Regions from separate parts of the Methylobacterium sp. EM32 genome, predicted to be linked through region 1. Evidence: riboswitches for the same ligand, from Rfam matches in the RefSeq annotation. Region 1 holds a riboswitch; the other holds the start of a gene.
What was found. Region 1 has a riboswitch for cobalamin ahead of ABZT49_RS26175 (TonB-dependent receptor). Riboswitches for the same ligand answer to the same signal wherever they lie in the genome.
Positions count from the first base shown of each region.

Region 1 (3,098 bases):
CCGCGATCGAGCTCGCCGAGCAGGCGGCGTCGCTGGGCGACCTCGCCGGCTTCCAGCGCCGGATCGAGGCCGATCCCGCCGATTACCAGGCCCGGTTCGACCTCGCGCTCGGCCTCAACGCCAAGGGCCAGCAGCAGGAGGCGGTCGACCAGCTGATCGAGATCGTCCGCCGCGACCGGTCCTGGAACGACGACGGCGCCCGCAAGCAGCTGCTCCAGCTGTTCGAGGCCTGGGGGCCGATGGATCCGATGACCATCCGCGGCCGGCGCAAGCTGTCGACCCTGATGTTCTCCTGACGACGCGGCCACGTGAATCGCGAAGTGCATCCCGGGCGCGGCATTACGCCGGTCAGGTATCCACGCCGGCGGGCCGCGCCCTAGATCCAGCTTGCGACCCCGGGCCCGAGACGACGGAGCCCGGGGCCCCCTCCGATCCGCGCTGGAGCGACGCCGATGAGCATGAACGTCGCCTACAAGGGGCCGGCCGACTGCCCGACCGAGATCCCGGTCTTTCCCCTCCCCGGGGCTTTGCTGTTGCCGCGGGGCCAGATGCCGCTCAACATCTTCGAGCCGCGCTACCTCGCGATGATCGACGAGGCCCTGCGCACCGACCGGGTGATCGGCATGATCCAGCCGGATTCCGAATCCGGCGAGACCCCGCTCTCGCCCAAGCTCTTCCGGGTCGGCTGCGCCGGCCGCGTGACCCAGTTCGCCGAGACCGGCGACGGCCGCTACCTGATCTCGCTCACCGGCATCGCCCGGTTCCGGATCGAGGAGGAGCTGCCGAACGCCACGGGCTTTCGCCGCTGCAAGGTCACCTTCGCGCCGTTCGAGAGCGACTTCCACGCCCGGGCCGGCGAAGAGGCGGTGGACCGCGCCGGCGTGCTGAAGGCCCTGCGCGATTTCGTCGAGGCCAACGACCTCAAGGTCGACTGGGCCGGGATCGAGGAGGCGCCGAACGAGGCCCTGGTGAATGCGCTGTGCATGATGAGCCCGTTCGGCCCGCGCGAGAAGCAGGCGATGCTGGAGGCGCCCGACCTCAAGACCCGGGCCGAGGTGCTGATCGCCGTGACCGAGATGGAGCTGGTGCGGGCCTCGGGCGCCGAGCCGACGCTGCAATAGGCGGCGCTTTGGGCTAAGGCCTTCGCCGGACCATTCGGAAGGACGTCCCGTGAGCGATTCCCCCGCCTCCTTCGAGGCCACCCGCATCGACCCGAAGCTGCTCGAGCTCCTGGTCTGCCCCCTGACCAAGGAGCGGCTCGACTACGATTCCGCGCGCCAGGAGCTAATCAGCCGCTCGGCCAAGCTCGCCTACCCGATCCGCGACGGCATTCCGATCATGCTGCCGGAAGAGGCGCGGCCGCTGGCGGATTGAGGCGACGGCGTCGCGCGGAAAGCAGGACCCCGCGCGGTGTCCCGTCGACAACCGGCAACACGCCCGACAAATCGGCGCGCGCCCCGTTGGCGCCCGCCCCGGTCCCGCCTACACCTCGACGGGACGGTTCCCCTCGGGGATCAAAAGGGAACGCGGTGCCGAGAAGCCGCGGCTGCCCCCGCAACTGTGAGCGGCGAGCCCTCCATCACCGACGTCACTGGGCCGCGAACCCGGGAAGACGATCGAGGGCTGAGACCCGCGAGTCAGGAGACCTGCCGTCAGCCGTGGTCACATGTGGGCCGCGCCGGCCGGGGTGTGTCGGTGCCTCCACGGTGACGTGCCACAGCCCGTGAAGGCTCGCCCGTGCCTGTCTCCCGTCTCCCGTTCCTTGCGGCGTTGGCCGCGTGCCTGCCCGTTGCCGTTCACGCCCAGGACGCCATCCCCCTCGACCAGATCGAGGTGAAGGCGCCGGCCCCCGCCGCACCGGGGGCGGCCAGCGCCGGCTATCCCGGCGGAATCACCGGCATCGGCGGCGCCTTGCGCCCGGTCGAGGCGGCGAGCGCCGGCATCGTCAGTGGGGCCGTCATCAACAGCCTGCCCGTCACCCGCCCGGGCGAGGTGCTGGAGGCGGTGCCGGGCCTGATCGTCACCCAGCATTCCGGCGAGGGCAAAGCCAACCAGTTCTTCCTGCGCGGCTTCAACCTCGACCACGGCACCGACATCGCCATCCACGTCGACGGCATGCCGGTGAACATGCGCACCCACGCCCATGGCCAGGGCTACGCCGACCTCAACTTCCTGATCCCCGAGCTCGTCGGCGCGGTCGAATTCCACAAAGGGCCCTACTTCGTCCGCGACGGCGACTTCGCCTCCGCCGGCTCGGTGCGGATCGACTACCTCGACAAACTGGACAGGAACATCGCGCTGACGACGCTGGGCAGCTTCGGCTTCAGGCGCGGACTCTCGGCGGCCTCGGTGCCGCTCGGCGCCGGCAACCTTCTCGTCGCGGGCGAGGCGCAGGCCTATGACGGGCCATGGGTCGTGCCCGATGCCCTGCGCAAGCTCAACGGCGTCGCCCGCTACAGCCAGGGCACGGCGACGGACGGCTTTTCCGTCACCGGCATGGCCTATTGGGCCAAGTGGAACGCCACCAACCAGATCCCCGAGCACGCGGTGGCGGAGGGGATCATCGGCCGCTACGGCAGCCTCGATCCGACCGACGGCGGCGACACCGGGCGCTTCTCGCTCTCCGGGCGCTGGAGCCAGTCGGATGCCGGCGGCATCACGCGAGCCTCGGCCTACGTGATCCGCTACCAGATGAACCTCTGGAACAACTTCACCTACTTTCTGAACGATCCGGTCAACGGCGATCAGTTCCGCCAGCGCGACGCCCGGGTGCTCGGCGGCGGCGAAATCAGCCGTGTCTTCCAGGGCGACCTGTTCGGGCTGGCCATGGAGAACGAGATCGGCGTGCAGACCCGCACCGACGACATCCGGGTCGGCCTGTTCAACACCACCGCCCGACAATACCGCTCGACGGTGCTCGACGACCGGGTGCTGGAGGCGAGCGCGGCGTTCTACTACGAGAACCGGGTGCGCTGGACCGACTGGCTGCGCACCAGCGTCGGCTTCCGGGCCGATGGCTACTATGCCAACGTCCGCTCCGACACAGCCGCGAATTCAGGGAAAGCCCGTGACGGCATCGTCAACCCGAAGCTCGGCGC
Region 1 covers NZ_JBEXZS010000195.1:30,094-33,191, reverse strand. The annotation lists gene trxA (thioredoxin) at 1-296, shown strand, start outside; gene ABZT49_RS26185 (LON peptidase substrate-binding domain-containing protein) at 453-1,121, shown strand; gene ABZT49_RS26180 (Trm112 family protein) at 1,171-1,374, shown strand; cobalamin riboswitch at 1,482-1,669, shown strand; gene ABZT49_RS26175 (TonB-dependent receptor) at 1,813-3,098, shown strand, end outside.

Region 2 (3,098 bases), on a different contig from region 1:
GGCATCGCGGAGATCTCTTCCGGCCCGTGCGGGGCGCCCCAGATGTGCGGCGCGACGATGAGGGCGAGGCCGACCGCGATCGCGGCGGGCCCGCGGCGGATCGCCACCAGGTAGAGGCCGGTCGCGGTGGCGAGCGCCGTCGCGACCCACCAGAGTTGGCGCGATTCGAGGGCGGCCGCCGCAGCACCGGGCAGTTCCGGCGGCAGCCCGACCGCCGGCGCGAGGCTGGCGGCGAGGAAGCCGCCGATGCCGAATTTCAGCGCCTCGGACGGCGTCACCGCGCGGCCGGTGGCGACCAGCACCGCGCCGAGGAGCAGCGCGTAGCCGACACCGCTCACCAGCGTCGCCAGCGCCGTGAAAGCGAGGCGCGGCAGGCCGGGCGCCGGCTGCCATTGCGGCTCAGCCCCGTGGTCGTGGCCGGCATGAGCCAGCACGATCAACGGGTTGGCGAAGGCGTGTTTGGCCGGCGCCACGCTCTCCGCCGTCTCGTACTTCTCCGCCGCCAGGATCAGCGGCGAGGTGAGGGCGAATTGCAGGACCGAGGCCACGCACGCGGCGAGGAAGCCGGCGACCAGTGCCGCGGCGAGCAGACGTTTCGTCATGGGGGGATCACCTGCACGACCAAAGGGCCACGGGCCCGCAGCCCCTCAAGGGCGCAGGCCGCGCGGCTTTGCGAGGGTCAGGCCCTGGTCAGTGGCAGGGGAAGTTGTGGGCGTGGCGCCAGTCGTGCGCGGCGTTGTGCAACGCGACCACGGGCGCGAAGCCGGAGACGAACAGGAGCCCGATGCCGAGCGTGGCAGCCAGGAGGACGGCGCTCAGGCGCTCGCCGACGAGGGCGGGGGAGAGGGACCGGGTGATCGCGACCATGACGAACTCCTGCCGCCCCACCGGCGGCGTCGAGAGAAAGGGGTGACGGCAGGTCTCCTGGCTCGCGGCGTCTTGCTGGCCCACCGCCTTCCCGGATCGCTCCAGTGGCCGATGGCGGACCGTGTGTGACCGCTCACAGTTGCGGGGGCAGCCGCGGCATACCGGAAGAAGCCCGGCTCCCGCGTTCCCTTTTCACCTCGTCGCCGAGGCACCGTCGTGCCCGACCCTAGCCGGTCGCCTGCGGGCTTGCAATCGGCGCGGCCTGCCGCGACACCTCCGGCCCCGAGTTTTTCGCGGCCCCGAGTTCTTCGCCAGACAAGGAGATGCCCGTGCCGGATCCGGACCACGCCGCCTCGCGCCTGACCCTGGTGCTGGGCGGCGCCCGATCGGGAAAAAGCCGCTACGCGGAAGGGCTGATCGAGGCGCGGCCGGGCCCTTGGCTCTACGTCGCGACGGCGCAAGCCTGGGATGACGAGATGCGCGCGCGCATCGCCGAGCATCGCGCCCGCCGGCCTCCGCCCTGGGAGACGGTCGACGCGCCGCGCGACCTGGCGACGGTGATCGCCCGGGCGCCGGCCGGGCGGCCGGTGCTGGTCGATTGCCTGACCCTGTGGCTGACCAACGCGATGCTAGACGAGGCGGCCGACCTTGCGGCGGAGACCGGCTCGCTGGTCGAGGCCTGCCGAACGGCGGCCGGGCCATTAGTGCTGGTTTCGAACGAGGTCGGTTTCGGCATCGTGCCGGAGAACGCGCTCGCCCGCCGGTTCCGCGACGAGGCCGGGCGCCTGCACCAGCGGCTTGCGACGCTCGCCGACCGGGTGGTGCTGGTGGTGGCCGGCCTGCCGATGATCATCAAGGGAGACGCCCAATGAGCGACGACGAGGCGGCGCGCCACCGCGCCAAGATGGAGAAGCGCAAGGCGGTGCAGGACGCCGAGGTCGCGGGCAAGACGATCGAGAAGGGCCTGCTGATCGTCCATACCGGCCCCGGCAAGGGCAAGTCGACCGCCGCCTTCGGGCTGATGCTGCGGGCGCTCGGCCGCGGCTGGCGGGTCGGGGTGGTGCAGTACATCAAGGGCGCCTGGGAGACCGGCGAGCGCTTCGCGCTGGAGCGGTTCCAAGATCAGGTCGCGTGGCACACGATGGGGGAGGGTTTCACCTGGGAGACCCAGGACCGCGACCGCGACATGGCGGCGGCCCGCGCCGCTTGGGCGAAGACCGAGGCGCTGATGGCCGATCCGTCGATCCGGCTGCTGATCCTCGACGAACTCAACATCGCCCTGCGCTACGATTACCTGCCGCTCGACGCGGTGGTGGCGGCGTTGAGCCGGCGCCGGCCGGACCTGCACGTCGTGGTGACGGGGCGCAACGCCAAGCCGGAGCTGATCGCGGCGGCCGACCTCGTCACCGAGATGGGCTCGGTGAAGCACCACTTCGCCGCGGGGGTGAAGGCGCAGGAGGGCATCGAGTTCTGATTGCGAGTTCCGATTGACGGGGAGGGCGGCTCGGGGCTACAGGCTCGGCCATGACCAGCGCCCGCCCGACCGGATTCTATTATTCGCCGCGCAATTAGCGGCGGAGTGCTCGTCATCTCTCAACCGCTGCGACGTGTCGGCGGTTGAGGCTCTCAGGAATTTCCCGGCCCGCCGACCTCGCCCAGATCCGAGGTCTCCCGTGCCGTCCTCCCCCATCCCGCTCCCCGCCCTCGGCCTGATCGGCTTCGGCGCCTTCGGCCGCCTCGTCGCCGCGCATCTGGCACCGCTCTTCACGCTGCGCGTCCACGATCCCTTCGCGCCCGCCTCCGCCTTCGCAGCGGCCGGGATCGAACCTTGCTCTTTGGAAGAAGCCGCCGCCTGCCCGGTGGTGATCCTGGCGACGCCCGTCCCGACCCTGGCGGCTTTAGTCCGGGACATCGCCCCGCACCTGCGGCCGGGCGCCCTCATCCTCGATGTCGGGTCGGTGAAGGTGCGGCCGGCGCAGATCATGCGGGCCGGCCTGCCGCCGGGCGTCGACATCGTCGCGACCCACCCGCTGTTCGGGCCGCAGAGCGCACGGGACGGACTGCGCGGCCTCAAGATCGCGGTCTGCCCGGTGCGGGGCGAGCGCGCCCGACGGGTCGGCGCCTTCCTGCGGCGGGCCCTCGGGCTCACCGTGATCCTGACCACGCCGGAGGCGCATGACCGCGAGGCGGCGGCAGTGCAGGGCCTGACCCACCTGATCGCCAAGGTGCTG
Region 2 covers NZ_JBEXZS010000072.1:57,398-60,495, forward strand. The annotation lists gene ABZT49_RS10775 (CbtA family protein) at 1-602, opposite strand, end outside; gene ABZT49_RS10780 (CbtB domain-containing protein) at 691-867, opposite strand; cobalamin riboswitch at 897-1,098, opposite strand; gene cobU (bifunctional adenosylcobinamide kinase/adenosylcobinamide-phosphate guanylyltransferase) at 1,191-1,739, shown strand; gene cobO (cob(I)yrinic acid a,c-diamide adenosyltransferase) at 1,736-2,341, shown strand; gene ABZT49_RS10795 (prephenate dehydrogenase) at 2,541-3,098, shown strand, end outside.
Region 2: linked by a shared signal. The riboswitch ahead of ABZT49_RS10780 (CbtB domain-containing protein) and the one ahead of ABZT49_RS26175 (TonB-dependent receptor) in region 1 are both predicted to bind cobalamin.